4 regions of the Paenibacillus sp. FSL H8-0282 genome follow, and region 3 is predicted to be linked to each of the others. Evidence: riboswitches for the same ligand, from Rfam matches in the RefSeq annotation. Region 3 holds a riboswitch; each other region holds the start of a gene.
What was found. Region 3 has a riboswitch for thiamine pyrophosphate ahead of NST94_RS02110 (ABC transporter substrate-binding protein). Riboswitches for the same ligand answer to the same signal wherever they lie in the genome.
Positions count from the first base shown of each region.

Region 1: another riboswitch for thiamine pyrophosphate. It lies ahead of NST94_RS12300 (ABC transporter ATP-binding protein); the one in region 3 lies ahead of NST94_RS02110 (ABC transporter substrate-binding protein).
Region 2: another riboswitch for thiamine pyrophosphate. It lies ahead of NST94_RS09180 (thiamine phosphate synthase); the one in region 3 lies ahead of NST94_RS02110 (ABC transporter substrate-binding protein).
Region 4: another riboswitch for thiamine pyrophosphate. It lies ahead of thiC (phosphomethylpyrimidine synthase ThiC); the one in region 3 lies ahead of NST94_RS02110 (ABC transporter substrate-binding protein).

Region 1 is NZ_CP150146.1:2,829,950-2,838,072, forward strand. It holds gene NST94_RS12260 (hypothetical protein) at 1-109, shown strand, start outside; gene NST94_RS12265 (DUF3934 family protein) at 226-408, shown strand; gene NST94_RS12270 (pseudouridine synthase) at 523-1,215, shown strand; gene thiE (thiamine phosphate synthase) at 1,196-1,852, opposite strand; gene thiD (bifunctional hydroxymethylpyrimidine kinase/phosphomethylpyrimidine kinase) at 1,842-2,672, opposite strand; gene thiM (hydroxyethylthiazole kinase) at 2,696-3,490, opposite strand; gene NST94_RS12290 (ABC transporter substrate-binding protein) at 3,532-4,569, opposite strand; gene NST94_RS12295 (ABC transporter permease) at 4,566-5,342, opposite strand; gene NST94_RS12300 (ABC transporter ATP-binding protein) at 5,323-6,018, opposite strand; TPP riboswitch at 6,217-6,320, opposite strand; gene NST94_RS12305 (amino acid ABC transporter substrate-binding protein) at 6,543-7,379, shown strand; gene NST94_RS12310 (amino acid ABC transporter permease) at 7,433-8,101, shown strand; gene NST94_RS12315 (amino acid ABC transporter ATP-binding protein) at 8,115-8,123, shown strand, end outside.
Region 2 is NZ_CP150146.1:2,144,231-2,152,353, forward strand. It holds gene NST94_RS09170 (GDSL-type esterase/lipase family protein) at 1-676, shown strand, start outside; gene NST94_RS09175 (SDR family oxidoreductase) at 772-1,644, shown strand; TPP riboswitch at 1,732-1,833, shown strand; gene NST94_RS09180 (thiamine phosphate synthase) at 1,947-2,552, shown strand; gene thiS (sulfur carrier protein ThiS) at 2,591-2,794, shown strand; gene NST94_RS09190 (thiazole synthase) at 2,850-3,617, shown strand; gene thiH (2-iminoacetate synthase ThiH) at 3,651-4,787, shown strand; gene yfbR (5'-deoxynucleotidase) at 4,849-5,454, opposite strand; gene NST94_RS09205 (fumarate hydratase) at 5,557-7,116, shown strand; gene NST94_RS09210 (VOC family protein) at 7,275-7,661, shown strand; gene NST94_RS09215 (ATP-binding protein) at 7,840-8,123, shown strand, end outside.
Region 3 is NZ_CP150146.1:475,559-483,681, forward strand. It holds gene NST94_RS02085 (hypothetical protein) at 424-609, opposite strand; gene NST94_RS02090 (hypothetical protein) at 707-964, opposite strand; gene NST94_RS02095 (ABC transporter ATP-binding protein) at 1,193-2,026, opposite strand; gene NST94_RS02100 (ABC transporter permease) at 2,061-2,822, opposite strand; gene NST94_RS02105 (MTH1187 family thiamine-binding protein) at 2,819-3,112, opposite strand; gene NST94_RS02110 (ABC transporter substrate-binding protein) at 3,673-4,722, opposite strand; TPP riboswitch at 4,884-4,994, opposite strand; gene NST94_RS02115 (hypothetical protein) at 5,153-6,604, opposite strand; gene NST94_RS02120 (MFS transporter) at 6,677-7,897, opposite strand; gene NST94_RS02125 (pyridoxamine 5'-phosphate oxidase family protein) at 8,058-8,123, shown strand, end outside.
Region 4 is NZ_CP150146.1:6,087,837-6,095,959, forward strand. It holds gene NST94_RS26345 (alpha-amylase family glycosyl hydrolase) at 1-292, opposite strand, end outside; gene NST94_RS26350 (phosphotransferase) at 547-1,533, opposite strand; gene thiC (phosphomethylpyrimidine synthase ThiC) at 1,619-3,361, opposite strand; TPP riboswitch at 3,464-3,572, opposite strand; gene NST94_RS26360 (beta-galactosidase) at 3,644-5,695, opposite strand; gene NST94_RS26365 (AraC family transcriptional regulator) at 5,866-6,699, shown strand; gene NST94_RS26370 (hypothetical protein) at 6,755-7,279, opposite strand; gene NST94_RS26375 (hypothetical protein) at 7,310-7,810, opposite strand.

The DNA.
Region 1 (8,123 bases), 2.4 Mb from region 3:
GCGGTTAGGACATGTGCAATTTTTTGAAAAAAAGGACACCGTCATCGCCATCGAAATACATCAGGATACCTTTGATATTCATGAAATGAATAAAGATGCTAAATTCTAAACAGTGGCTAGTTAGATGAAGCATTTGTTATTACTTAAACAGAAAGGTTGAGAGTGTGGTAAGATAGGTAAAGTGTATAAACTATACGAATTCTGAATGACTGACGGAGTGATATGATGGGTGCAAAAAGTAAAGGTGGCGGCACAGGCAGAGGTACGGGGAGTAAAGGCTGGACACGCTGGAACAAAACAGCAAAACCAGTTAAACCTGCAAAAGGTGACCCAACGACGGGTCCAGGTGCTAAAGGTGCAGGTGGAAGCAAGGGCAGTAACGTGAAAAAAAGCGGAAGCACCAAATAGCTCCCTTAAACTGGGTTATTCCTGAAGGTTAACATCTGATTTTGATCGTTAAAATCAGGTGTTTTTTTATGACTAGAGGTAAGGTAAGTATATAGAATGAAAGTAGGATCAGCAGTGAGAATCGATAAATATATAAGCGAAACAGGCTTTTGTTCCAGAAGGGAAACCAAACGATTAATTGCAGCAGGTCGAATCGCTGTAAACGGTATTGTCTGTGAGGCGAACATTCTTATAGAGCCAGAGGATATCGTATGGATCGATGGGGAGCCGATAACAAGCAGTAAAGGGGAGCCAGTGTATCTCGCTTTGAATAAGCCGATAGGCATTACCTGTACAGCAGCCCCACATGTGGCTGGGAACATTATTGATTTTGTAGGGTATCCTTCACGGATCTTTGCGATTGGCAGATTAGACAAAAACTCGGAAGGCCTCATTTTGTTAACCAACGATGGAGAGATTGTAAATAAAATGATGCGTTCCGAGAATGGGCATGAAAAAGAATATGTAGTTCATGTAGACAAACCGGTTACGTCAGAATTCTTACAAGAGATGTCTAGCGGCGTGAACATTCTGGGAGTCACAACGAAACCTTGTGAGGTCTATCGGATCACAGAATGTCAGTTTAGAATTATCCTAACTCAAGGTCTTAATCTGCAAATACGCAGAATGTGCAAGGAGTTAGGATATAGAGTACTAAAGCTGGAGCGCATAAGAATTATGAATATTACATTAGACGGCTTGGAGCTGGGACAATGGCGGCATTTAAGCAGTGAAGAGCTGTATGAGCTTATGTCCCGCTTAAACTGACTTTGTCAACGAAGCCTCTGGCAGTTGTGGTAATATCTTCAGCTCCGGCAATCGCTGAGATAACAGAGATCCCATCCGCACCAGCTGTTAATACTGGTGCAACATTTTGCAGCGTGATTCCCCCAATGCCAACCAAAGGGATGGTAATGCCTTTATTTCTTAGTTCTTCAATCATCGCAGTGCCTTGAACAGCTTTGGCATCCTCCTTGGATGACGTAGGATAAATGGGACCCACGCCCAGATAGTCGGCTCCATCGGCAATCGCCTGCTGAGCTTCAGCGAAGGAGTGAGCGGATACACCAATGATTTTATTCTCTCCAAGTAGCTGGCGGATCGCCAATGCAGGGGTATCCTCCTGTCCTACATGAATTCCGTCCGCATCAAGTGCGATCGCTAAATCAATGTCGTCATTCACGATAAAGGGCACGCCATTGGCATGACAAATCTTTTGAAGTCGTCTGCCAAGATTAAGTCGTGCCTTATCGCTTAAGGATCCGGTACCCTTTTCACGGAATTGAAACATGGTTATGCCCCCAGCTACCGCTTCCTGCAGCACCTTAACGGGAGCTTTACGGCAATTTACGCTGCCCATTATGAAATAGACTTTTAATAGATCTCGCAGATGTTCACTGTTCATTCGTTGCACTGTTTATCCCCCGCAGTCTGTTTTGATAAGCAAAATGATTGGTTGGTCCATGCCCAGCCCCTATGCCCAACTCGTCCTCAATCGCCGCTTGTATAAATGCTTTGGCAGTTTGAATGGCCTCAGCTACGGATTTGCCTTTGGCTAGCTCGGCGGTGACCGCTGCTGAATAGGTGCAGCCTGTACCATGCGTATGTCTGGTCTGAATCCGGCTACTCTCCAATAAGGTATATTCCTGACCATCATATAGAAGATCGGTTACGGCTGTGGTTGAAGTATCATGTCCCCCTTTTAGCACTACATATTTGGAGCCCATTCCATGAATGATTTTGGCTGCTTTTTTGCGTTCTTCTATGGTGGAGATCGTCATCTTTGTGATCATTTCGGCTTCGGGAATATTGGGTGTCGTCACCAATGCTAAGGGCAGCAGATGGCTGATTAAGGATTGAACCGCCTCCTGCAGCAGCAGTGTGGACCCTCCTTTAGCGACCATCACAGGATCAATTACAAGATTAGACCAGCCGTAATACTTAATTTTATCTGCCACAATGCGGATGATGTCGCTGTTAAATAACATCCCGGTCTTTACGGCATCTGGTTGCAGGTCAAGTCCTATAGAATCAAGCTGCTGATTTATAGCTTCCAGAGTCACTGGATAAACCCCTTGGACACCCAGCGTATTCTGCGCTGTCACAGCTGTGAGGACGGACATCCCATAGACAGAAAGCTCTTGAAAGGTTTTTAGATCGGCCTGAATGCCAGCACCACCGCCGCTATCGGAGCCGGCAATGGTTAGAGCTTTGGATATAATCATCGAATTCACTCCTTTGAGGGTCATTAACTGAGCTGTTTGATGCTAGATCTTTCTAAGAAGACTTCTGGCGTGACCCATGTCAGTTGATTTAGAAACTCAACCTGAAAGCTTCCCGGTCCTCGACCAGTTGTTAGTTCAGCGGCGATTTCAGCGGCTACTCCATAGAAGGAGAGGGCTTCCACTGCGGCCTCCAACGAGGCACCACCACTTACCGCGAGAAATGCACCCACAACAGCACTGAGCAAGCAGCCAGTTCCTGTAACCTTCGTGAGAATAGGGTGACCGTTGCTGGCAATATAAGTGTTTTTTCCATTCGTGATCACATCGTCTTTTCCAGTTATGATGACCACACAGCTTAACTTCCTCGCAGCAGCTTCAGCCAAAAGGACTACATCGCCTTCACCTTCGCCAGCATCCACTCCTTTAATGGACCAACTCTCCCCAATCACATTAGCGACTTCAGCCACATTCCCCCGCAGTGCGGTGATTTGCATCTCATTCACTAGTTTTTGAGTGACAGCGGTCCGATAAGAAGTTGCGCCTGCACCTACCGGGTCAAGCACTAGGGGAACCCCGTGTTTATTAGCGGATTTACCAGCGAGCAACATAGATTGAATGGCGTAGTCATTGAGTGTGCCTATATTTAGAACTACAGCAGACGACATAGCGGCGATGTCGATCACTTCTTCGTGGGCATCCGCCATAAAGGGAGAGGCACCCAGCGCCAACAGACCGTTGGCTGAGAAATTGGCTACTACAATATTAGTGATGTTGTGGATCAAGGGGTTGGATTCCCGTACTTTGGCTAAGTAACTCATCATAATTCCTCCTCAAGCTTGTATGAATAACCAACTAAACGTTACAGATTGATAAAAGCTTCTTGTGCTTTAATATCTTCTGGTAGAAGATCGTTGGTGGATAACCACTGCTGAACCTTTTCCCAAGATGTCGGGTCTTGATAACCAAAAGTTTGATCGCCTGCATTCATCAGCGGCAGTAGAATTTCAAGACTTTTTTTCTCAATCTCCTTGTCGAGCGGTGAAGTTGCATCTTCATGTGCAATCAGTAAATCCAGGGCTTGTTCAGGATTCTGCTCCACAAATTCCTGTCCTTTTGTTATGGCATTTAGAAATTTTTTAAAGTAGGCTTCAGAATTTTGCAATCCTTGTTCGCTGGCCACCAGCACAAGCTCATAATAGTCAGGTACTCCGTAATCCGTTGGATTAAGCGAGGTGACCGGATGTCCCTCTTTTTCAAGGATCAGTTGTTCATGGTTGATGAATCCGCCCATTATTGCGTCCACTTGTCCTGTAGAGATCGCAGGGATAAGGTCAAAACCTACATCAATCAGCTTGGCGGATGAAGGATCGCCTCCATCACTCTGGATCATTGTCCGAATCATCGCTTCATAGAGCGGAATGGAGGAATAGCCGATTTGTTTTCCCACGAGCTCTTTGGGACTATGAATACTGCCTGCTTGAGGAACCATCAGATGATTCAGTGGATGCCGCACGATTGCTGCAATCGAACGTACAGGGATTTTCTCTCCGCGTGCCATAAGCACCTGAGGCTGATAACTGAGCGCTAGATCAATTTGATTTGCTGCTACAAGCTTTAGGGCGTCATTGCTGTCCGCAGGCATTTTGATCTCGACATCCAAACCTTCCTCTTGGAAAAATCCTTGCTGTTGCGCAGCGTATAGAAAGGAATGAACGGCATTGGGATACCAATCAAGCATAATCGTCAGCTTGTGTGACTGCTTATTATCGGTATTGGAGGAACCGGTTTGGGAGTTGTTATTTAGCTTGTCTGCCTTCCCGCAGCTGCTTAAGAGCAAAAGTGTGCATACTAGAAATACAGAAATAAGTCCTCGTTGTGGGGATTTTAAATGATTCATTGGTTAGATCCTCTTTTCTTTAAAAATAATTGTTCGAGTAAAGCTATCGCCAGAAAAAGCACAACACCAAGCGCGGACAGCAGAAATACAGCCGCGAACATTTCATCGCTCTGCATATTTCCGGCCATTCTGCGGCTGAAGTAACCGAGTCCTTTACTGCCGCCGAGCCATTCCCCGATAGTAGCTCCGATGACGCAGTATACAATGGACAGCTTTAAGCCAGAGAAAAAAGCAGGCAACGCCAGTGGAATTTGGGTTTTGACAAGCAGCTGCCAGCGGTTTGCACCAAATGTTAATAATAAGTCCTTGTAAGTCTGGCCACTTGTACGAAGTCCATCATATGTACTCACTACAACTGGAAAAAAAGCCGTCAAAAACACCACAGCCACTTTGCTCCACAGCGAATATCCGAACCACATAATAAAAATGGGCGATAGCGCAATTAATGGGACCGTCTGGCTAATGATAAGGAAGGGATAGATGGCCTTTTCTACGGGGCGAAACAGGAACATTCCAATACCCAGCAATACACCAAAAATCACAGAAAGGACAAAACCTACCAGTATCTCCTGCAACGTCGCTAATAAATGCTGTCCAAATAATAATTGCCTGTGCTCGATCAATGCGATGCCAATAGATGAAGGTGCAGGGAGAATAAAGGCTGGAATCAAGTGAAGGCGAACAGCTGACTCCCAGATTACAAGAATGAGCAGTACCAGAAGAAGGAAGGGACCATAGTTGTCTAGATGTTTTTTAAAAGGTATAGGTTGCATGCAATCTTCGCTCCAACTCTGCCCGTAGTGCTATAAACCGGGGTTCATAGTTCATCTTATAATGTCTTGGTTTTGGTAGATCGACAATGATCTCCTGTAATTCGCTGTGCGCACCGCCAGATAATAAATAAATCCGGTCACTGAGCAATAGTGCTTCTTCCAGATCATGAGTGATGAGCATAATCGTCTGATTCAGTTCACCCCATAACTCCAACAGCCAACGGTGTATCTCACGTTTGGTCATGGCATCGAGAGCGCCAAAGGGCTCATCCAGCAGCATAAGGCCACTTCCGCCTCCAGCCACTAAGGTGCGCAGAAATGCGACTCGCTGTTTCATTCCTCCCGAAAGTTCATGGGGATAAGCCTTCTCTACATCTGTTAAGCCGAAGCGGGCCAACATTTCCCGAATCTGAATGATTGTTTCCTGTTTACTAAATCTGGGCATGATCTCCCAGGGCAAAAGGCAGTTGTCGAGCACTGTTCTCCAAGGCAGCAATAAATCCTGCTGAGGCATATAAGCGATCTGACCTAAACGACTAGCGGTTGAGGGGAGCGTAGGGAGTTTTATTTTTCCATGAGTAGGTTCGAGTAAACCGGCAACCGTTTTGAAAAATGTGCTTTTCCCGCATCCGCTAGCACCTACTACGGAGACGAATTCCCCTTGCCTGATATCCATGGATAGTTTTGCGAATACAGGGGGTTGTTCAGTTTCCGGAAAAGAGTAGGTTAGGCCTTGAATAGATAAAATGGTCGTGATGATCTAACCTCCTAATATTTTTGTGGAGCGCCTAAACAAATAAAGACCCATCCATTTCCAGAGGAAATGAATGGGTCAAAAAGTTCATTCTGCATAATAACACTTAACATGCTTGATGAAAATTCTGCTCCACTTCCCTCCGCTGGTATGATCCAGATCAGGTTCCAAGGGTCCGGAGCTTGAAGCTCCGTCTCAGTCGGCCGACTCCCCTAGTGAAATAACAGGTCCATATTAATTTGTTTATAAATATACCATATCTTTCTGAGAAGTAAAGAGAGAAAGAAGTGAAGGATTAATCCAAGATTGGGTAAGATATAAGTAGAAATCTAGTTAATATTACAATTCCGATGTACATAATCGGAAAAAAGTATTGACGATCATGTGATGGCAGTGTACTATTCAATTTACCGGAAAAAAACCGGATAGAGAGAGGGGATTTAATAATGAAAAAATGGAGTTTAACTATTATATTGGCGTTAACCGTGGTCCTTGTAGCGGCTTGCGGCAATAATTCGAATACCAATACGGCTGCTGAACCAACAGCTGGAACGAATGGTGGAGCAGCATCTTCAGCGCAAAACAGTTTGGAGGCTGTGAAGGCCAGCGGCAAATTGCGGATAGGTACAGAAGGGACTTATGCACCTTTTACTTATCATGACACTGCGGGGAAATTGACGGGTTTTGACGTGGAAATTGCCGAAGAAGTAGCCAAACGTTTAGGTGTTGAAGCTGAATTTTTTGAAACTCAGTGGGATGGTATTTTTGCTGGGATGGATGCGAAACGGTTTGATGTCATTTTTAATGAAGTTTCCATTAACGAAGATCGCAAAGTGAAATATGATTTCTCTGAACCCTATATTGTATCCAAGGCAGTATTGATCGTGAGCGAAAACAATGAGGATATTAAGACCTTTGCTGATCTAAAGGGTAAAAAAGCCGGACAATCCCTGACCAGTAACTTATCCGACATCGCTCGTGAGAACGGTGCTGAAATCGTAGCTACGGACGGTTTCAATCAAGCGATGGACCTGCTGACTTCGGGACGTATTGATGCAACTGTGAATGATGGCTTGTCTTATCTGGATCTGAAAAAACAAAAACCAGATGCAAAAATTAAAGTGGTTGATGAGATTCCTGAAGGCTCACAAAGTGCCGCGGTATTCCTGAAAGGCAATGATGAGCTGGTGAATGCGGTCAGTGATGCGATTAAAGAGATGAAAAGTGATGGAACGTACTTGAAAATTTCCGAGAAATACTTTGGAGCTGACGTTTCAAAATAATACAAGGCTAGCAAGGCTAATTAAGCCTAGAAGCTAAAAAGGATGTCTGAATAATGGATGACCGCAAAATACAAATTTTCTTAGATACACTGCTACCCCTGCTTAAAGCCGGGGTGGCTTTTACCATTCCGTTGGCGCTACTTTCCTTTGTGCTTGGATTGATTTTGGCGATCCTAACCGCGTTGGCACGTCTTTCACCGTGGGTAATTCCGAAGCTAATCGCCCGTTTTTATGTATGGGTCATTCGGGGAACCCCGTTGTTAGTGCAGCTATTTATTATATTTTATGGTTTGCCGGCTGTTGGTATTGTACTCGACCCTTTCATTGCCGCCACCATTGGATTTACCCTTAGCGTAGGGGCTTACTCATCGGAAATCGTACGCGCTGCTATCCTGTCGATACATAAAGGCCAGTGGGAAGCTGCGTTCTCAGTCGGGATGACTCGTGGGCAGGCTCTGCGCCGCGTAATTCTGCCACAAGCTGCACGCGTTTCTGTACCGCCGTTATCCAATTCTTTTATTAGCTTGGTCAAAGATACATCGCTTGCAGCGATCATCACCTATACGGAGATGTTTAGAACTGCTCAGCAGGTAGCCTCTACCACTTATGAGCCTCTGCTGGTATACTCCGAAGCAGGATTGTTTTATTTAGTGTTCTGTTCTGTGCTGTCGGCGCTGCAAAATTACTTGGAGAAACGACTCGATCGTTACTCTGCGACCTAAAGGAGAGATACTTGTGATTGAA
Region 2 (8,123 bases), 1.7 Mb from region 3:
CAAAGACCGTCAAGGGAATTTTAATCCGGATACGGAGATGACAGTTGCTGAATTCACACGCAGTATTTCTAAGTTAATGAAAGTGGAAAGATCAGATCTTGCCTATTATCCGAAAGGTAAGCTGTCACGTGAAACGATGGGTGCTATTCTCTATGACGTTTACCAAATAAAGTTTGCTAATAAACCTAAGTACATGACTGATTATAACGGCACAGCAGTAGTGCCAGGAGATCCTGGCTATGATTCGAATCTGGAGCCAGGAGCTAGAGGTGCGATGTACTATCCTCTTGTATCCTGGACGCAGCTTGTTGATACAGCGGACATTTCTCCTTATTTAATTTCAAAAGTGAAAAGTGCATATGAATTAGGACTCATTAGATCTGAAGTGGGGATTGCCAGAGGCGAAATGGTCAATGGGACAGAACTAGAACCTAAAGCTATAGTGACCCGGGAGAAAGCGGCCAAAGCTCTGTACTTTATGTGGGTGCTGGAACATGAAGTGAATGCAGAAAATCATGTTTCTTCTCAAAATAGTCAGGGTGAACAATTCAAGGCACAGCAGCGATGCTGTGTCTATTTGTATGCAGTGAATTCCTCTCCACTTACAGCAGTGTATCTCTCACGGTTGTTTATTTCTACTTTCATTGTGGTAAGTAAGATTCGTAAAGCGATTTAAGAAAATGACAAACCCAGCGTATAAACGTGCATAGTTGTGCCATCCTAAGACGATCAGTTAACTATCAATTTGCTTAACGAGAGGAGATAGGGAAGATGTCAGGCAACAATAAACAAGCTACAAAAACCTTACCCCCACAGGAGCAGCATCATCAGCCAGGGATTGAGAGTGAAATGACGCCGCTGCCCAAATACGAGCCGGCAAATTATAAATCAGCAGGTAAACTGCAAGACAAGGCGGCGTTAATTACCGGTGGAGACAGCGGAATTGGGCGTGCAGTTGCTGTGCTTTTTGCTAAAGAAGGCGCTGATGTGGTCATTTCATATCTTAATGAACACTCAGATGCAGAGGAAACTAAACGTCAGGTCGAGCAGGAAGGCCGCAAATGTATCCTAATTCCAGGTGATATCGGTGACGAGAAATTCTGTAAGGATCTTATTAAACAGACGGTGGAGGGCTTAGGAAAGCTTGATATTCTCATCAATAACGCGGCAGAGCAACATCCGCAAGCTAAGATCGAGGATATTACTTCCGAGCAGCTTGAGCGTACTTTCCGTACGAATATATTTGCGATGTTCTATTTAACAAAAGCAGCTATGCCTCATTTAAAAGCAGGATCTACCATTATAAATACAACTTCAATTACCGCTTATCGCGGAAGCCCGCAGCTGCTGGACTATTCATCAACTAAAGGAGCTATTCTTAGCTTCACACGATCCTTGTCCACGAATCTGGCAGAGAAGGGCATACGGGTAAACGGTGTTGCACCAGGTCCAATCTGGACACCGCTGATTCCCTCTACCTTTGATGCAAAACAGGTTAGCGAGTTTGGAGGTACACAGCCTATGAAACGGCCTGGACAACCAGAAGAGCTGGCACCAGCCTATGTATATCTGGCCTCTGACGATTCCAGTTATGTGACTGGACAGGTTATTCATGTAAATGGTGGCGAGGTAGTAAACGGTTAGATCAGTACAGCTAATGTGAATAAATGGGTGTATTTCAATAAAAAAATATGTTACTATAAACCACGTTAGCATTTTAAAATTGTATATTTATGTCACTAGGGGTGCCGATTGGCTGAGACGGAATGGATTTCCGGACCCTTTGAACCTGATCTGGTTAAGACCAGCGTAGGGAAGTGGAGAACGAATTTCTGTTGTCGGGCTATTTGTAGTGCCGTCTATATACAGATTCTGACTGCCTTCCTTACGGGGGGCAGTTTTTTTGTTTTTTACTGACCTACAGGGAAGTGAGAGAGGAGATCGTGATGTTGCAAGCTGAGATCCATCTAATATCAGACGGCAAGCTACAGCTGAGACATTTTGTTGAACTAGCTGTCACGGTGCAGACATGGGTCGATTATATTCACCTGAGAGATAAGCAATGTCCTGCATGCGAACTGCTCGCTGCGGCACAGAAGCTGTTGGCTGCCGGTATGCCCGCTACCAAACTGATAATCAACGACCGGATCGATGTAGCCTTGGCAGCTGGTGCCGCGGGGGTTCAGTTGGCCTGGCACAGTCTGAGTCCGGTTACAGCCCGGCGAATTGCACCTCAGCTTTGGCTGGGGAGATCGGTTCATTCTCCGGAAGAAGCGGCGAATGCCTCAGAGCAGGGAGCTGATTATTGCTTGTTTGGTCATGTATTTCCCTCGGATAGCAAGTTAGGGCTGCCCGCACGTGGGTTAGAGCTGCTTGCAGAAACGGTGAAGACCAGCTCTATTCCTGTAATTGCGATTGGCGGAATTAGCCCCGCTAATGCGGCGCAGATCATCAGGAAAGGTGCGGCAGGAGTTGCTGTGATGTCCGGTATTTGCGGAGCGGATGATCCTTATGAGGCCGCCAAAGCTATTCATAAGGCGGTTCATTCATAGCCTGGAGGTAACAGCACGGGCGAAGGGGGTGATTCAGAATGAAGCTGTTGATTAACGGGAAATCCGCAGAGTGTTCTGGTGGTATTCAAACTATAGCTGATTTGATCAGTCTTCCTGAGTGGTCGGGTCGTTTGATGATCATTGAGCTGAATGGAGAAATTGTCAGTAAGGAGAATTATGAAAGTACTGCTCTGAGCGAGGATGATCGTTTGGAACTGGTGCACTTTGTTGGTGGGGGTTGAGATGGAGCGGTATAGAATTTTGAGAAATTTATAAGAACCAAAGGGAGGTAATTTCATGCATGACCCGTTACATATTGGCGGCATCGAATTAACCAGTAGATTATTTATCGGAACCGGAAAATATAGCCGGAATACGTTGATCCCCGAAGTGATCGCAAGCTCTGGTTCTCAGGTGATTACTGTAGCGCTTCGCCGAGTGGACCCGCAAGGTGGAGCAGAAAATATCATGAACCACATTCCCGGCCACATGACTCTTCTGCCTAATACCTCAGGAGCGCGTACAGCGGAAGAGGCAGTCCGTATTGCAAGATTAGCAAGAGCTGCGGGACTGGGGAACTGGGTCAAGATCGAAGTGATCAATGATCAGAAATACCTGCTTCCAGATAATCTGGAGACCATACGAGCTACAGAGATTTTAGCAGCGGAGGGTTTTGTAGTATTGCCTTATATGAGTCCGGACCTTTCGGCTGCTTTACGTCTGAGAGATGCCGGTGCTGCTGCTGTGATGCCGCTTGGTGCGCCGATCGGGACGAATCGCGGCCTGCGCACCAAGGAGCTTGTGCGTATTCTTATTGAAGAAGTGAATTTGCCGATTATTGTAGACGCCGGGATTGGCAAGCCCTCGGAAGCGGCGGAAGCAATGGAGATGGGGGCCGCTGCTGTTCTGCTTAATACGGCTATCGCAACGGCACGTAATCCGCTCGTCATGGCGGAAGCGTTCCGCGAGGCGATATCCGCTGGCCGCAAAGCTTATTTGGCAGGACTGGGTCCTGTAGAAGAAGTTGCTTTTGCTTCGTCACCGTTGACTGGATTTTTGAACTGAATTTGATAGGTCACGAAAGGAGGGAAGATTAGCATGAGCTTTTTTGACACACTGGCCCGCTTGGAGCAGTATCCTTATGAGCAGCTGTGGAAGGAGTTCCGGGAGGATGACGTTAAGCGGGCGCTTGGAAAAGACAAGCTGAACGAAAATGATTTGCTGGCATTGCTTTCTCCGGCAGCAACGCCGCTGCTAGAGGAGATGGCGTTGGCTGCACAGCGACTGACCCGTGCACATTTTGGTTATTCGATGCAGCTGTTCACACCGATGTATCTTGCGGATTTTTGTGTGAATCATTGTACCTACTGCAGCTTCAGCTCCATTTATGATTTTCCGCGCAAAAAGCTGTCCTTGGAGGAGGTCCGCAGGGAGGCTGAGAAGATTGCAGCTACAGGTCTGCGGCATATCCTCATTTTGACTGGTGAATCGCGCCGGGAGAATCCTGTCTCATATATTAAGGATTGTGTAGTTGTACTTAGAGAATTTTTTTCCTCCGTCAGTATTGAGATAAATCCTCTATTAACTGCAGAATATAAAGAGCTTCTTCAAGCAGGGGTGGATGGATTAACACTATACCAAGAGGTGTACCACCAGGAGACTTACAGAAAGCTGCATGTTAAAGGGCCTAAAAGAAACTACCGGAATCGCCTGGATGCACCTGAACGCGGCTGTCAGGCAGGTTTTCGTTCTGTGAATATTGGTACGTTGCTCGGGATGTATGATTGGCGGCAAGAGGCATTCCAAAGTGCCATGCATGCCCGCTATTTGCAGGATCGGTATCCAGATTGCGAGATCAGTCTGTCACCTCCACGGTTTCGGCCTTATTTAGGGGAATTTAACCCGGAGTGTGATGTTACCGACCGATCGCTAGTGCAGATTATTTTGGCATACCGGTTATTTTTACCCCGTTCGGGCATTACTTTATCTACAAGAGAGCCTGCCTCTCTACGCGATCATTTAATTCATCTAGGAATAACTAAGATGTCAGCCGGGGTCACTACTGAGGTGGGCGGTCACACTAATGCAGGGGGAACTCCGCAATTCGAAATATCCGATGGCCGTAGTGTGCAGGAGATTACGGAAATGCTATATACGAAGGGTTTGCAGCCCATTTTTAAAGACTGGGATATTCTGACCGAATCAGCAACGAACGCTTGTATTATCAATTATTAATTACTAAATGGACCCCTGCGAGATTTATGCGGAGGTCCATTTTTTATTGTATAGAGGGTGTTTAGTTTCCGGCAGAGAGCTCATCGAGAGACATTTCGAAACTCGGTGCCATATGAGTCAGAAAATAATCCACTTCCTGCAGGCCAAACCCACGAAGTTTTGCTGCTGTCTGCTCCTTCGCGGCGGCGAATTCTCGGTTTCCTGCAGCAACTTCCCATACGCATTTCAAATAAGCATCCAGCCGATCAGCGGCTTTCACATAGCTGTGCAGCAGAATGTCCTCCGAATCGGGAGGGCTGTCTTCCGGTCGTATAAGCTGAGTGTAGATGCTTTTCAGCTCTGATGGAATCATTCCAGTTAAGCGATCAGCCGCAACTTTCTCCATTTCGCGGAAGCTGGTGAGCAAGCGAGGATTGTTGTATTTTACCGGCGTGGCGATGTCACCTGTGAACACTTCGCTGGCATCATGGAACAGAGCTAGGGTTGCTGCTCGTTCCGCGTTTAGTGAACGTCCAAAATGAACATTACCGATGGAACAGAGCATATGTGTGAGCAATGCAACATGAAAAGAATGCTCAGCGACGTTCTCCGGTGCGGTGCTGCGCATCAAGCTCCAGCGCTGAATATACTGAAGACGATATAGATAGGCAGAAAAATGGTAGCTCAATTTTAAAGTAACCCCTTTCATGCGGTGCTAGGTATGATATTATTATACTAATTGTATCAAACTTTAGATAACCTGGAACTGCCGAGAGGAGCTTGAATGAAGATGCAGCATTTTGAAGACAGTATTTATAACCTTATCGTAGAAACTTCCACGAATTTGCCGGGAGATGTACGCCGGGCAGTTGCAAAAGGTCGCGCGCTGGAAGACAGGGCTACCCGGTCCGGTCTTGCTTTAACCACGATTGCGCAAAATATCGGAATGGCTGAGCAGCAAGTGTCTCCGATCTGTCAGGATACGGGAATGCCTACATTTATCATTCACACCCCTGTGGGAATCAATCAGATTGAGATGAAAAAAGATATTCATAATGCCATTGTACGAGCGACCAAGAATGGTAAACTTCGTCCCAATTCTGTAGATTCATTAACAGGTGAGAATAGCGGAGATAACTTGGGTGCAGGCACACCAGTCATTCATTTCGAACAATGGGAAGAGGATAAAATAGACGTTAGACTTATTCTGAAGGGTGGAGGCTGCGAGAATAAAAATATTCAATACAGTCTCCCGGCAGAATTAGAAGGACTCGGCAAAGCGGGTCGGGATCTGGACGGAATCCGTAAATGTATTTTACACGCGGTATATCAGGCGCAGGGACAGGGCTGTAGTGCCGGTTTTATTGGCGTGGGTATCGGCGGTGACCGTACGACTGGCTACGAGCTGGCTAAGAAGCAGCTGTTCCGCAAAGTGGAGGATGTTAATCCAATAGAAGACCTTAGTAAGCTGGAAGACTATATTATGGAGAATGCTAACAAGCTTGGAATTGGCACGATGGGCTTTGGTGGTGAAGTATCGCTGCTGGGCTGTAAGGTTGGCGTAATGAATCGTCTGCCAGCTAGCTTTTTCGTATCCGTTGCTTATAACTGTTGGGCCTTCCGCCGCCAAGGGGTGCTGGTTGATCCATCCACAGGCAATATAGAGGATTGGTTGTATGAGAGTGGTACAGGGATATCTGTAGATGATGAAGGGGCACATGAATCTGAAGCAGTAATTGCTGAGGGAGCTAACAGCCCAGCCTCTGAATCGCGGGAAGTACGTCTTACAACGCCGGTAAGTGAAGAGGATATCCGTAGTCTGCGTGTTGGAGACGTGGTTATTTTATCCGGTGCAATGCATACAGGCCGTGATGCTTTGCACAAATATTTAATGGATCATGAGTCTCCGGTAGATCTGGAAGGGGCTGTGATTTATCATTGTGGTCCTGTGATGATGAAAGATGAGGAAGGCTGGCATGTAAAAGCTGCGGGCCCAACTACGAGCATTCGTGAAGAGCCTTATCAAGGCGATATTATCAAAAAATTTGGAATCCGTGCAGTCATCGGAAAAGGTGGTATGGGTCCAAAAACGTTAAAAGCGTTACAGGAGCACGGCGGGGTATACCTCAATGCGATTGGTGGAGCCGCCCAGTATTATGCAGAGTGCATTAAGAAGGTCAACGCTGTTGATTTTATGGAATTTGGTATTCCTGAGGCGATGTGGCATCTCGATGTGGAGGGTTTTGCAGCGATTGTGACGATGGATGCTCACGGCAACAGTCTGCATGCGGATGTGGAAAAAGATTCTGCAGCTAAATTGACTCAATTCAAGGAGCCAGTGTTTAAATAAATGGGGTTACAACCGGTGGATAAGTCATGAGGAGGGCAGATTCTCTGAATGGCTTTTCCATGGGTTTTAATCAAATTATAAGGATTTATATGTCCAGACTATAAATGATCCTTAAGGAACGCCGAAGGCGTTTTTACCTGTCTAAAGGAGGACAATGAATGGCACCACATTATATTAGAAATGGGTTTCTTAACGTTACGCCGTATTTTATTGCGGAAGATGCAGACCAATTGATAGATTTTGTTGTGCACTGCTTTGATGCCAAAATTATTGATATGCTGCGAAATGATGAGGGAAGGATTAGGCATGCCGAGGTCAGAATCGGTGATTCCATCATTGAGATTTCCGAAGCGAATGAAAAGTATTCACCGGTACAGCTTGCCATTCATCTTTATGTAAGAAATGTTGATGAGACCTACCGCAAGTGCCTGGATGCCGGGGCTTCTATTATTGAAGAACCACTGGATAAATCCTATGGAGAAAGAGGAGCAGGGGTTAGAGACCGTCAGGGTAATCAGTGGTTTCTTGCCACCCGTACAGAATAAACTCATGTGTTTTTACAAAAGTAATACAAAGTAACAGTCCAGAGTTAATCAACTCGGGCTGTTATTTTTATATAATCTACTCTGGGGGGCTTATGTCACGGTCATAGTCGTACTGGTATTTTGAAGAAAATGAAGTTAGGATAAAAGATACAATGATAAAGGGAGAGGCAAATTTCAGATGAAACCGTTTCGCGCTCGTCTTACGTTTATACTTATGGCCTTAATCGGTATTTCCATGATTGGTACTGGATTTACGATGGCTCATCTGTTTAAGAGCTCCCATATAACTGCTCTGGAAGAGAATATGTCCCGGGAAATAAGTTTGCTCTCAGGAACACTGGAATTTGTAGATATGAATTCTTCAAATGCGATCCCGTATTACACTGAACAGGCGGAGCATATTTCTAAACTTTTAGATTCTCGGATAACGTTTATTACAAAGTCGGGTAAAGTAATTGGCGA
Region 3 (8,123 bases):
AGAAGGCAAAAATGCCCTAGAATCGGTGTGATTCAGCCGAAGTGCCAAAACAAGGGCAAAAATGCCCTAGATCGGGTGCATTTCAGCCCGAAGTGGCAAAAGAAAGGCAAAAATGCCCTAGATCGGGTGCAATTCAGCCCGAAGTAGCAAAAGAAAGACAAAAATGCCCTAGAATCGGTGCGATTCAGCCTAAAGAGGCAAAAGAAAGGCAAAAATGCCCTAGATCGGGTGCATTTCAGCCCGAAGAGGCAAAAGAAAGGCAAAAATGCCCTTGAATCGTTGCATTTCAGCCCGAAGTAGCAAAAGAAAGGCAAAAATGCCCTAGATCGGGTGCAATTCAGCCTGAAGAGGCAAAAGAAAGGCAAAAATGCCCTAGATCGGGTGCATTTCAGCCCGAAGAGGCAAAAGAAAGGCAAAAATGCCCTAGATCGGGTGCAATTCAGCCCGACGAATCAAATCAGAGGTATAAATCCCGCAGAATGAGCCAAATCCGGCCCGACGAAGCAAATCAACGGTATAAATCCCGTAGAATGAGCCAAATCCGGTCCAACGAAACAAATCAACGGTATAAATCCCGTAGAATGAGCCGAATCTGGCCCAACGAAGCAATCAACGGTATAAATCCCGCAGAATGAGCCGAGTCCGGCCCAACGAAACAAATCAGCGGTATAAATCCCGTAGAATGAGCCGAATCTGGCACGACGAATCAAATCAGCGGTATAAATCCCGTAGAATGAGCCGAGTCCGGCCCAACGAAGCAATCAACGGTATAAATCCCGCAGAATGAGCCGAGTCCGGCCCAACGAATCAAATCAGCGGTATAAATCCCGCAGAATGAGCCAAATCCGGCCCGACGAAGTAAATCAACGGTATAAATCCCGTAGAATGAGCCGAGTCCGGCCCGAAGCAGCAAATCAACGGTATAAATCCCGTAGAATGAGCCAAATTCGGTCCAACGAAACAAATCAACGGTATAAATCCCGTAAATGTCCCCAACCCGCCCGGTTACTATCCATTACCAACAGGGAGTCGGTTTTCGCCGCACATTTAATGTGATCCCTACTATGATGAGTGAAATTTGTTTAATTGAGCAGATACATCCGCGTCAATTATAAATAGGGCAGGAGTTTATCGCTGCAAATAAAAAACTGACACCGCTATACCAGCGATATCAGTTTACAGAGCTTAGCGATTAAGCTAGCGGCTGCCTATTTTTAGCTTGTTCCTCTCGCATCCACTGTGACAACTGGCGTTTGAGCTTAAGGAACTCGGGAGAGTCCGTAATCTCATCACGGCGTGGCCGCGGAAACGGCACATCGACTGTATGCAGAATGGAGCCGGGGCGGCCGGAAAATACATAGATACGATTAGAGAGCAGCAACGCTTCTTCGATGTTGTGAGTAATGAACAGCACAGAGCGGCGATTCTCTTCCCACAGCTCAAGCAGCCAGCGCTGCATTTCACTGCGAGTTAGTGCATCGAGTGCGCTGAAAGGTTCATCCAGCAACATTAGCTCCTGGGGAGCGAGCAATGCTCTGAGAAAAGCTGCACGCTGCTGCATCCCGCCAGACAACATATGCGGATAAGCATGTTCGAACCCGCTTAACCCAACCTTGGCAAGCCACTGGCGCGCTTCCTCGCGGGCTCCATCCCGCAGTGCACCCTTGATCTCCCCAGCAAGCAGCACATTATCCTCAATTGTACGCCAAGGAAAAAGCGCAGGCTGCTGCGGCATATAACTAATTTCACCGCGTTGACCTGTAACGACCTTGCCGTTCATGCGGATCGTGCCTGCATCGGGTTTCACAAGGCCGCCAATCATATGGAATAAGGTGCTTTTTCCGCAGCCGGAAGGACCAACGATCGAAACGAATTCTTGTTGCTCTACCTTGAGAGAGACATTATTCAGAACGTTCATCTCACGGCGACGATGGGAAAAAGATTTGGAGATGCCGCTCACTTCAAGGGCGGGTGCCACGGTATGAGCTTCAGGAGAGCTTATGACTTCTGTTGTTCTGTGTTGCATTTGCGTCGCTTGAGACATACAGGCATCTTCCTTTCTATGAGTTACGGCGCGGCTTCCAGCGAACCAGCCATTTTTCCAGCAATGCAATAATAGCAAAGAGTACAAGACTTAAAAGCACAATAATAACAATAGCGACAAACATCCGATCCGTACGATATGCGGATTTCTGCAGGAGCATATAATAGCCAATACCTTTATCCGCACCAATCCATTCAGCGACCACGGCGCCCATAACCGCATAAGTAGCAGATATTTTTACGCCGGAAAATAGTGCCGGGATAGAAGAGGGCAGCTCCAGCTTGGTGAAGATTTGCCACTTGCTTGCGCCAGCCATTTTCATATAATTCATCATGACCTGATCACTTTGGGCCAGACCGCCCATCGCAGCGACAGCTACCGGGAAGAAACATACTAGTGTAATCAGCACGATTTTGGGCAAAAGACCAAAGCCGAACCAGATAATGAGCAGGGGTCCGAGCGCGATGGAGGGAACATTTTGACTCAGAATAATAAGTGGATAAAAAGCCCGTCTAGCCCAAGGCAAAAGATGCAAAAGCAAAGCAACGATCAGGCCTACCCCCGTACCAATGGGAAAACCAATTAAAGTGAGCCGCAGCGTAGCCATCGTATGAGCCCAAAGACCAGAAGCGTTACTGGTGGATTCACGGGCAATATCAGCAGGACTCGGCAGAATCCAGGATTCGATATGAAATACAGATACAGATAGCTGCCATACGGTTAAAAAGAAGACGACCGCCACAAGGGGCGGCCATATTAGCTTCCAGGTCGATCTCACGGCCGATATTTCTCCGTCAATTTATCCATGCTGATTCCGTTAGGATTATGAGCGATTTTGATCTGCGAAATTACGCTTGGACTGCCTGCTTCGATCAACGCCTCCTGCATCTGACGCACAACCTCCAGCAGCTCGCTAAGCTCACCTTCCATTGTGGTTTCCAGCGGATTCACCTGATGTTTAACACCGGATTTCTGAATGACCTCAATCGCTTTATCTACGTATGGGATGGAATCCTCATTGTTCGGAGTTTTTGGAATTACTTGAATGCTTAGTAGGGTGTTAGCCACAATAATCAATCCTTTCATTTTATAAGGTAAGTTCAATAAGCCAACTTTGATAACGAAGTAACTCAGGAAGCAAACTCGACATCGAATCTTGAACGAATTTGGGAAGTCCGGTACTCACGTAGCACATCACTACGCTCCGTTCCTCCTTCCTCAAGTAACGTCCAACCTTCTTGGTTCTGAAAGCCGACTTTTTGAACTCTTAAATTATAAGGTAAGTTCAAAAAGCCAACTTTGATAACGAAGTAATTCAGGAAGCAAACTCGACATCGAATCTTGAACGAACTTGGGAAGTCCGGTACTCACGTAGCACATCACTACGCTCCGTTCCTCCTTCCTCAAGTAACGTCCAACCTTCTTGGTTCTGAAAGCCGACTTTTTGAACTCTTAAATTATAAGGTAAGTTCAAAAAGCCAACTTTGATAACGAAGTAATTCAGGAAGCAAACTCGACATCGAATCTTGAACGAACTTGGGAAGTCCGGTACTCACGTAGCACATCACTACGCTCCGTTCCTCCTTCCTTAAGTAACGTCCAACCTTCTTGGTTCTGAAGTCCGCTCTCTACTCCGCCGGTAAAAAATCATTACTGAATGCACTAGCAGCATCCAGCGGTTTATCCAGCAACTTCAGATCGTACATCCAGTCGCCATAATTCTGCCAGACCTCGGTTTTTTGCTCGCCCCAGCGGGCAGCATCGTCCTTGTATTTTGGGCTAAGCCATTTTTGGCTAGCTAGGACAAGGTCGGCGTCCAGGTCAGGAACGGCCTTCGATAACATACCGGCAGCCTCTTCCGGATGATCTATGGCATATTGATAACCTTTTGATGTGGCTTTCATGAAGGCCTTCACCAGATCAGGATGATCTGCAATTTGCTTCTCACTCGTCGTCAGCACAGGCGTGTAATAATCGAGCTGCGGCGCATAATCCTTTAAGTACAGCATATCCAATGGCTCGCCACGCAACTCAGCCTCAACACCAGTCCAAGCGTAGAAAATCCAGGCGAAATCAATGTCACGTTTGACGGCGGTAAAATAATCAGCTTCACCGATACTGATCAGCTTCACCTTTTTCACATCGCCACCTTCAGGATCCATGATAGCTTTCATGGCTGCTTCTTCGGCCGGTGAGCCCCAGCCTCCGTAGGTTTTACCTTCGAAATCCTTTGGTGATTTAATATTGCGATCTACTGGAGCAGCGAATCCCGACGTATTATGCTGAATAATAGCTGCTATCGAGACAAGGGGCACGCCTTGTAGACGGGCTAGTGTTAATCCTTCTTGGGCGCTGATGCCAAATGCGGCTTCGCCAGAAGTAACCATAGTATCAGAACCCGCTGCGCCTGGCTGAACGATCTCGACGTCCAGACCTTCTTCAGCGTAGTAACCAAGATCCTTAGCTACGTATAGACCGGTATGATTCGTGTTCGGTGTCCAGTCGAGTGCGACTTTAACTTTGGTGAGCTCTTTTGGAGCATCCGTCCCAGCCGCAGCAGTTGGATCAGTAGCATTTGCTTTGTTTCCGGCTGTATTCCCATTGTTGCTGCCGCATCCGGCAATGGCAAGAATGAGTACACAGGTGAGGCACAACGTAAGTGCTTTTTTAAGGTGCATGTCTTCTTCTCTCCTTTAAGGTTACAAGAATCCCGTCTTCACAACATGAACCGTAAAGTGTAGTATGTACGTTTTTCTACATCTTTTAGTGATCTTACAAAAAAAGCGCCCCGAGTGATCGGGACGCTGGCTTGGCGCAAGGTTAGTTAAGGTCACAGGGACCAGAACCAATTGGCGATTCCTACGCTGGCATTATCCAGATCAGGTATAAGGGTCAGTATCTTGTGGGATACAATCTCAGCCGGCCAATTCCAGCACCCCTGGTTCTATGAAGTTAACGGGTATTTCTATGTGCAATATAAGTAAGCATAAGTTTTGTACCCATACTTTATATCTTATATTTCTCGCATACGGTGTATTATAGACGGCTGTACTCGGAATGTCTAGTAGTGCACTCCTGAATTTTTCCAATCAAGTAGTTTCTTTTTTGCTAGTCTAGATCTTTATATTTCTTGCGGTGACGCCGTTTAAGCTCACTAACCAGCGCCCCTAGCGTGAGGACAACGCTGATCAGAATCCCGCTCATGATCACGAAGAGGGCAAGAAATTCAAAGGGAGAATAACCAATCATTTTACTCCATTGAATCTTTCCATCCAGATCGTCAATGACCTGATTCATGCCGTAAATCCCGCTTACTACCGTAAATACAGTAAGAATCATCAGCAGATTATCCCGTCGCTTGGACTGAAACTTATCCTGATACTGAAACAGGTCATTTAAGGTTTCTTTCACTTCCTCGAACAAAGCGTCGTTTCCGTATACTTTACGCAGCTGAAGAAATATCTCCCGGCCCTGCGACTGGGAAATCAACTCCAAGAAGTAGAACTTTGCCGAGAACTTATTGATGGAGTAGATTAGATTGTCTATTTCCTCATAATCATGATTAATCCGAAGTCGGGAGTGCATATTGGCGAGCTTTAGCAGAACGATTTTGTGGAAAATATTGAGTAAAAATCCGTAATAATATTGCCCGTACATCTGGTTGGCTAGACTAACAGCAATCTCCTGTTCAGCGCGGGTCATGCAGCAAAAGGTTTGCTCATTCATCATATAATATGTGTCTGGACCCCAGCGATTATAGGAATGCTCATGACAATAGTTTGCAATATACGCTGGATCGCTGGCACTGGCATAGGGCTTTCCGTTCAGATTAATTCCATCAAGCTGTGAGGCGCGATAGCGTAGATTTACACTAATCTCATCAGAGCTTTCTTCATTCTGAAAGCCGTAAAAAGCTTGCACCTGCATTCTTTCATCTACGAAAAAAGGAAGGGTCTCGAAATAAGCCCCATTGATATCCGATTGATCCAGATATGGCTCCAGTCCATCCACCAAATTTCGGAAGACAAAATCCTCTACCATCTCATAGGTCTGTTCCCCGCAATGAATATAAGTGTAATCATCCTGTATGAAGGTATTCTCTAGCGCACGGAAACGATCCGCGAATTCTAGGGCAATACTAAAGGGAATTGAATCCCCCTCCAGCTGGACACGTATCGTCACGAATCCAAGCTGAAAAGGACATATGAATATATCCGTCGAGAGAATTTTGAAAAATATAGATTGCTGCGGAATCTCCAGAATGCAGTCGAGATTATTTACTCTGGAAAAACGGCGAAACGAGTCGGCATCCTTCCTGCGTGGAAAAAGGACATGTGCAGCAAACGGTAAATAGGTGCGCTCCATTCGTTCATGGGAAACACAGTAGCCATCTCCGTAATAGGCAGCTTCAAGCTCTTTATTATCCAGAAAAAAACGTGTGAAGCCGTCGTTCTGTAATTGCTGGATAAGCTGCTTAGAATCGCCCTTTTTTATAGAAAAGGGAAATATAAACTGCATGAGCGCAGTATGTAACAAAGGCTCAGTTGAAGACTCATTCATTCATCGTCCATCCTTGTGCTCAGAATATGCTTATAGATCACATTACCCTAAAAGGATAACGTTGATACTGTTCTAAATACGGGAACTCTTTCCTTTCACCGCTTGCATGGACTGGAACCTCCATGCGGCAATGCTTAGCAGAAACAAGAAGGCGGCAAAAGCGGCGAGTAATCCGGCTGTTTGTGCCACTTCTAAATGGTCCATAGACCAGCCCATAAACAGAGGTAGCAAAGCACCGCCAACACCTCCGGAAGCAATCATAATGCTGGGTGTTGACTCTTCGGTGCCAGGCAGCATTTTGCTGGAGAAGACTAAAGCAATGGAGAAAATACCGGACATAAACAGCCCCAGCAGCAGAATTACAATGAAAGCAGCCATTCGATTGTCAGTGAACGGAAAGAGTGTCAGCAGTAACAAGGTTAGTAAACAGCTGCTGAGAATGTACACGCGGTAAGATATTTTTTCGGCAATTACACCCGCAAACAATCTTCCTGTAGACATCGCCAGCCAAAAGAAAGTGACTGTCAGTGCTGCGGCAGACTCCGTCATCCCTAGCTTGGCAATAAAGATAGCCGGCATAAAGTTGACTAAACTCATCTCTGTGCCTACATAAAGAAAAAAGAAAACGATGAAGATCCCTAACAGAATCCATTGCTTACCTTTATACGGAAATTTTTTGTTAGAACGTGAGCTTGAGGATTGCGAATTGTCTGCTCCTTGGACAGAGGCACGTTCATCCAGCATTCGTTGTAGATTACCGAAGTGCCCTCTTGTCCAGAGGATAAGAGAAATTAAGGAGAAGGCAGCGACGATTAGAAAGGCCAATCTCCACGCTCCGGCAGCAATGAGCGGACTGGCGATAAGCGGCATCACGAGTGCGCCTATCCCGAATAGCACTTCAAGCCGGCTCATTGCAATAGCAGTTCCTTCGGTTACAGCACCAATAATAATGGTGCCGATAACAGCTTCGATCATCCCGAAACCAAAACCTGCGGCAACAGCGATAACATACATCCAGCCCCAAGGCGGTAGAAAGGCGTAGGCAATTTCTGCAACTAGTAGAAGACTGGTGGCAATGAGGATGCCTCCACGTTTTCCGAAGCGGCGATTAAGCAGGGGAGAGACCAACACACCTGCTAAAAAACCAGCGAATTGACTAAAGATTAATTCACCGCCAGCACTATAATTTTGATCATAATGTTGCAGTAGAACGGGCAGAATAGATCCCAGCACAACATGTGCCAGACCGATAACGAAGTAGGAAAGACAGCCGATCCAAATCAGTTTTTTCACGAAGTAAGCTCCTTATCTTGAAGTAGTTTATGAGGTAAGGTCGGATTCAATGTGAACCTGAAGGGTACATTATAATAAGCACCATTGTTATGATAAATCCAAACGGTGAGCTTGGATATATAAACTTTTGTTTACATGCTTGAAGGGAGAGATTTACGTAATGGATAACAAACAACTGGAGCAACTCATTATTAAGGCATTGGATGACAACAAGTTCGGTTCCTTT
Region 4 (8,123 bases), 1.2 Mb from region 3:
CCCAACTATCCGTTGGAGCCGTGATGTGATAACAATAAATTAGGGTGGCGCCTTCCTGAACATTGAGGTTGGCGATGAACGTGGTTCCATTTTTGGTCATCACCGTGTCCGTAGTATTAGCCCAGTTATTCGTAGTCCAATGTAAGGTCACAGCTGCCGCTGTAGGATTGGTATAGGTGACTGTATGATCCGTATTGCTGGCCGATGCTCCACCCGATAAACCAAATAAACTAAAAATGAGTGAAAAAATAATTAACCACGAAATATAACGCCTGGATTGTTTGGATACCAAGTAAATAACCTCCTCATAATTTTAAGTGCAGCTTACGATTTTAAGCGCTATCGTGGGGTGCAAACGTTTGCAAAAATGAGAAAAAAAGAAATACTTGATAGGTTTGATCTCCTCCTTCAATGATTAATAAGGAAAAAACTCATTGTATGCGTTTACAAACAGCTCTATATCTGATGGATTTTCCTTGTTAAGATTATAGGCGCCAAACTTTTGCTGGTCAATGCATCTTTTAGGCTATAATTCAATCGTTTTCACTATAAGTTCCCTAAGATACCAGGTAAATTGTTCAGGTTCTTAGCCAGCCAATTCATTTCTTTTGCAAAACGTTTTGGAGGTACACTATGTTTGTCCATCGCGGCATTAATCCACCACGGGCTTTCCATATACCACAACAACTGCAATGATTTTGTTAAATACCCCTGCTCCACCGTTCGTTCCTCACGATATCCGTCAATAAATGCTGAAGCTAGTGCTCCATCTAAATCTTCATCTAAAGCACATGACATCACTGCACGTGCAACATCAAGCTGCGGATAATCATATTTGAACCGATCAAAATCTAGAATTGCAGACAATTGACTATCTTGAAATAAAAGATTATCAACCCATAAATCACGATGTGCCCATCCAGCTTCAAGTCCATCGAATATTTCCGGATCTATTTCTTCAGTCGCTCTCAGTTGTATCTCTAGGTCAGTGATGAGTGAAGTTTTGCCCATTTCCTTTGATTGTTGTAGGAGTACATTCCAATGTTCTAAACGTTCCTCAGGGCTTTGGGGAATAAATTGTGGGGTTCTTTTCAAACTAAGGGTCCCATCATTTAATAAACGATGCATTTTACCTGTGGCACGACCCAAATCAAACATTTGAAGGATGTTAATTTTGCCCGGCTCTATGACACGCCCTTCACAATATTCCATAACCATAAACGTCTCTCCCATATCTGATTCCAGTAAAACTTTATGGTTATAAGCCAACAATTCGGGACATGGGAGTCCCTGTAGATACAATCTTTTCTGTTGAGAAAAGGCGAAGCTCAGTTCTTCTGGGTTATACAATTTATATCTTTTTTTGTTGTATTGTTTAAGTAGAAATGGTCCTGATTCCGTTGTGATTTTCCACTTAAGATTTAACCAGCCACGTTTTATTGGGGTAGCATGAAGGACTTTCAATCCAAAAAAATGATAGAAACTATTACTTAAATCCTCTAAAATGGCTTCCTCTGAACGAATCGCTTCCAATTCATCAACTCCTATCTATTCAAAGTATAAAAGAAGAAGCCGCCAATGACGACTTCTTTTAGATATTTCTTTTTAGCAGAAAAAGTTATCTATAAATGAGGCTCCCGCCTTGGAGAAACTCTTGCGCCTTCTCTTGCATTCCTGATTCAATTCTCGTCGTATTCCGGATATTATGAGAGATCTTCATACTGCAAAATTTCGGCCCGCACATGGAACAGAAATGAGCTGTTTTAGCGCCTTCCGCAGGCAATGTCTCATCATGATATTCGAGCGCTCGCTCAGGATCTAACGATAAATGAAATTGATCACGCCAACGAAATTCAAAACGGGCTTTCGAAAGAGCATTATCCCGGTCTTGTGCTCCTTTATGCCCTTTCGCCAAATCTGCGGCATGAGCCGCTATTTTATAAGTAATGACCCCTATACGTACATCTTCCTTATTAGGCAGGCCAAGATGTTCCTTCGGAGTTACGTAACATAACATAGCTGTACCGAACCAACCAATCATCGCTGCACCTATAGCAGAGGTAATATGATCATAACCAGGCGCAATATCTGTAGTCAGTGGACCTAATGTATAAAAAGGGGCTTCGTTACAAGTTTCAAGTTGCTTATCCATATTCTCTTTAATCAAGTGCATCGGCACATGTCCTGGACCCTCTACCATTACCTGTACATCATGACTCCAAGCTATAGCTGTTAATTCACCTAACGTCTCTAACTCGGCAAATTGTGCTTCATCATTCGCATCAGCAATCGAACCCGGACGTAATCCATCGCCTAGGGAAAAAGAAACATCGTACAGCTTCATGATTTCACATATCTCTTCAAAATGTGTATATAAAAAGTTCTCTTGATGATGCGCAAGACACCATGCCGCCATGATGGAGCCACCTCTTGAAACAATGCCTGTCATACGTTGTGCAGTCAACGGGATATAACGAAGCAGAACCCCTGCATGAATGGTAAAATAATCAACCCCTTGCTCCGCTTGCTCTATGAGCGTATCACGGTATACTTCCCACGTTAAATCTTCCGCTTTCCCATTCACTTTTTCCAACGCTTGATAGATAGGCACCGTTCCAATAGGAACAGGAGAATTACGGATGATCCACTCGCGTGTCGTATGAATGTTTTTACCTGTTGAGAGATCCATTATATTATCTGCACCCCAGCGGGTGGCCCATCTCATCTTCTCTACCTCTTCCTCTATGGATGAGGATACTGCGGAATTTCCTATATTGGCATTGATCTTCACTAAAAAATTGCGTCCAATAATCATTGGTTCACTCTCTGGATGATTGATATTCGCTGGGATGATGGCGCGGCCGCGGGCTACTTCATCTCTTACAAATTCCGGTGCCACATTCTCACGAATCGCAACGTATTCCATTTCCGAAGTAATAATCCCTTTGCGTGCATAATGCATTTGAGAGACATTACGCCCCTTTTTCGCTCGCAAAGGTTTTCTATGGAGCGCTGGAAACACTTCCGCCACAGCTTTTCCTGTTGCATTCCCGTTATCTTCAGGCTTCACGGTTCTTCCTTCGTACGCTTCCGCATCCCCTCGTTCCTCAATCCAGCTTAGACGATTGGGCTCTAACCCCTGACGAATATCAGTATGAATATTAGCATCCGTGTAAGCCCCGCTTGTGTCATAGACATGAATTGGGGCATTCTCCTCTTCGCCGTCTATGCCCGCAGTTGGACTAAGTGAGATCTCCCGCATAGGCACCTGTATATCAGGCCGTGAACCCTTTACATACACTTTTTGACTTGCTGGAAAAGCTGATAGATTGATTGGATCGTTGTTCAATTCGCTTGTCATCTCAATTCCTCCTATAAGGTGATTTGATCAAGCGGAGACGGTCTACTCCCACACATAGAAAAGGCCACATCTGTATAAGATGCGGCCTTAGAGTAGACAAATAGAAATAGAGCTCCATTTCCTCCGCTGGCATTATCCAGATCAGGTTTGACGGTCGATAGTTATAACTATCCTCTCAGCCTGGTTCCACCAAGCTCCCGTGACTATATAATTGCTACTTCAAAGTATAACCGAAAAGAGAGAATTATCCAAATCTACTCAAATGTGAGATCAATGTATACGTTAGTTCAACACCAATACCCCAAATCCTTCCAGAAGAACCTCGCCCGACAATGTTGTGCCGCTCAGTAAATCTGTTTTGGTCTCATGAAGATGGATCGTGACAGGAGTCTCACTATAATTAAGCAAAAAAGCATAACTGGAAGAAGCTCCGGTACGGACTTGCAGCTCTACCTCTTCTGGGAGCTCCAGCCAATCTGCTGGCGATTGTAGATCAATTAAATTTATGATCTCAGCCGCTGCCTGTTCATTAAATACGGCTCCGTAATACCAAACCTCACCCTTGCCGCGACGATTTCTAGATACCGCCGGTTTTCCTGCATAATAATCAGAGGCGTAAACCGCCATCACTTCAACCGAAGCTTCCTCTATTTTGAGAATATCATTAAAGTCATCTGCTCCCGTAACGACTTCGGCCGCGCCTGACCAGCTAATTGTTGTTGGCTGACGACTGCCCTTAACCATTGTGAATTCTTCAACTGTGATCCCGCATAGATCCTTAGCAGCACCTGGGAAAGGACGCATATTACATTGACCGCGCTCATCCTTATAGCCGGTTCTACAGCCGAAGATCAGTTTGCCGCCTTGCTGAACATATTCATCCAGCAGTGCTGCTGTCTCATCTGTCATAATCGCTGGGTGAGGATAGATAAGCACGTCGTACCTTGCAAGCTCCTCCAGCGTTGTTTTTTTGCGTAAATAGAGTACGTCATTCGGGATATGCTTCTGCTGAAGCGCCTTGTACCACTCCTTATTGCTCTTCCACATAAACGGGCCATGCCAAACATCGTATTCTCCATCCCACTCATTGTCATAATCACGAACAATAGCAATGTTAGCCTGATTACGAGTACCGACAAACGCATGACCTGCTGCTGCCAGCTCCTGACCGATCTGCCCCGCTTCCCGCACTCTCCGGTTAGGCTGATTATGATAGTCATTGATTCCATGCCAATAAATTTCATTGCCCATCGTAGCTGTCCGCCAGCGGAAATATAACACCATATCTGCTCCATGAGCGATCGACTGATAAGTCCATAACCGCATCTGCCCGGGCTTTGGAGAAGGCATATCCATCCGGTTCACCCAGCCACCCGGGCCCGACTGCTGCTCCATAATGCAGAAATTCGGGGATATCGAACGAACAACAGATAACGACAGTCCCCAGCCTCTATCATTCAGCGGATTCCGCTCATTCGGGTCATAAAAAATAGTAGAGAACTGAGGATAGGAATCATAGCTGAAGAAATCCAACAGTTCATCCGTCATTTCATGGCTATCGAGATGCCCGAACAGACCGTTCGTGGTTACCCACTGCTTAGGGGCAAGTTTACGGATGATATCCGCTTGGTTTTTGGCAAAAGAAATTGTATTGTCCGAAATAAACCGTTTTTCATCCAATGCCTGATGAGGATTGGGTTGCTTCGGTACTGGAGTCGGACGTGGAAGATAGACCTGAGACCAGTCACTATAGCTTTGATTCCAAAAAACAGCTCCCCAAGCCTCGTTCAAATGCTCAAGTGTAACATATTTCTGCTGTAGCCATTCCCGGAAAGCCTTATGGTCACTCTCCGAATAAAATTCACTGATCTCACAGTTGAGCTCATTATCAATTTGCCAGCCAACTACACCCGGATGATTGCCGTAATGTTCAGCCATTTGTTCTGCAATACGTGCACACAGTTCCCGGTATTTAGGACTGCTGTAATTATAATGACGGCGCATGCCATGCTGAAGTGTAACACCTTCGTAGGTTACATTTAAAACTTCGGGATACTTATCAGTCAACCAAGCTGGAGGCGTGGCCGTCGGAGTACCAAGTACAACCTGAAGACCATATTTATGTGCTAGATCAATCGCCCGATCAAAGAGCCCGAACTGAAACTGCCCTTCTGCCGGTTCAAAAATAGACCAAGCAAACTCCCCCATCCGAATGATCGTAAAGCCGAGTTCACGCATCCGGCGATAATCGTCCTCCCACATGTTTTCTGGCCAGTGCTCCGGATAATAACAGACGCCAAGCTCGAATTTTTCAGTTGCGACAGGTTTCTTCATCATTACCTCCAAAGTATTAAAAATATGCTTTCAATATTATATAATTCTATTGTAGTATCAATGTTAAGAGGTCTTATATAACAAAATATTGCTATCATATAACAATCTTGCGTTCATTGCCTTAATCCAACTTGCGCTCTGTTGCGCTACAGAAATGGGTGCTGCCAAACATGAAGAAACAATGGTATTTGCCGACACCGGCTTTTTCAAAATATGTCTGTTATCCTGAATTTTTGGGACATTACACTCACTTTCCACAACATACAGAGAGAAGAAGCGAAGGGTTTCTGGGGAGTTATAACCTGCATTTGATCTTTGGTGGGGAGGGTTATGTATTCCATGAGGGCGAACGTATTCCGATGAGTAGAGGACGAGGTTTTCTGTACCCCAAAGGGGCTTATCAGCAATACGGCTCTGACCCAGGCGAGCCTTGGGATGTCCGCTGGGTTCATTTTAACACTGAAATTGTCCTTCCCTTATTAGAAGAAGTGGACCAGTCTCGTGCATACCTGTTCACTTTTGATTTGGATGCTAAGCTGGACGAGCTATTCGAGGAAATGTACCTACTGAGTGCTTCCTACGTGACCCGTAGCGAGCCAAGACTATCTGCTCTGCTGTATGAGCTTCTAGTAAACTTGCTGCAGAACTCCGAGCCGCTTCACGGCTCAGTACCGCACGAGGTTAGGCAGTCCATCCGCAGTGCTGCAGATATCATTCATGTCGAATGTGCCAGCCCTTGGTCTCTTGAATCGATGGCAAGATTGACCGGTTACAGCAGCTATCATTTTCTAAGGCTGTTCCGGGTGGTTATGGGTAAAACTCCAAACCGTTATTTAACCGATTGTCGGCTGGCTAAAGCCAAGCTTTTACTGGTTTCCACAGGACTCTCCATTGCTCAGGTTGCGACTCAGTCCGGTTTTGCCCAGTCCAGCTATTTCATTAAAGTGTTCAGAAGGTTTGAAGGCATGTCTCCTGTGAAGTACCGGCAGGCTTTTGGGGCGTAGAGGATCTTCCTTCAGTCCGTAGAGATTCAATCTTAGTCTCTTGGATTTATCACCCTTAAAGATCATCCTTAAGAGAAATTTCACTCTCAATATCTAAACTTATTGTTTCGGAATGAAGCTCCCCTTCATTATCATTCCATGTAATAGATAAAGTGGTGTTTTCATAATTTTGTCTATTTTTATTTAATTCGTCATATAAATATGGACCAGTTATAGACCCGATATCAGTGTTACTTAATATTGAAATGGGTCCATCCGTTGACCTAGCTTCATTTACAAGAACTGTTTCATCCTTATTATTAGTGTTTTTTTCATTAACTTCATACTTATAATAGCTACTATTCACTAAAGCGCTTGGGTCTCCCTTGAACACTAACTTCCCATGTCCCCGTAAAATTTTGCTAGATGAAATTATTATTTTGTAATCTAAAACATCCCATGTATCCCCTGTACCCTTAAGCGTATATACTTGAACACCAGTGTTTAAATTTGTTTCGACCTCTTTATTGAAATATAAATAACTCCATATCGCATTCGAAATAATAACCACCGCTACAAGCACTAGGATTAGTTTTTTCATATCTGCTCCTTTATAAATACTCCCCAACCATTATTTATATCTTAAATTCCACTCCTTAGACCATTTCGGGAAAGCTTCTCTGGTCAATTCTTCGAGTGTTTTTCCATCAATGGTGTAAACCCAGCCCATATGTAATTCATCGAAATCAGGAAAACTATAGCCTCCTATCACTTCATCGTCTGCTTCTAGCAGAAAAATCAGGGTTTGTTTTTTTGTATTATCCTTCTTATTATCTAAGGGGTGATTTTTAACGATGAACTTACTTGTAGTTATTTCCTTGCCTATATAATCGACTGGATCAACACTTTGAACACTCCAGTATTGCATGTATGGCATTTCCGTCAGCAGTTTTTTATCTAATAAATATTCAGAAACAATTCCTTCATTACTAATGATCAGATAGCCCATATCGGTAATAAATTGTTCAGCTTGGCTATATTCTTTTTTTGAATTATCGCTAATTTGCTCCTTACTACATCCCAATAAAAAGATTAAGAATAACGGAACTATGATTGCCCTTAATTTGTTCATAGGTTCCTCTCCTTGGAGTGTTTATTACCTCCTTAATAGTCTCATAGATTAATCTTATTGTATGAATTTAGTATCATCAAACTCTTTAGCGTCTTATAGGCTCTCCATTCCACGCTGCTCTTCTAATTATTATACCTTCTGACTTCATAAAATAAGTTTTAAACTGACCCTAGAAATTGAAACAGCGACAGCAATGGACGAGAAAATAAAGTCCTAGACTGTCGCTGTTTCATTAAACTAAAGTTCCCCATTAACATAATATTCCTTAACTTATTTGCTTTCTTAATCAGGATTCGTTACATATTGTTAACAA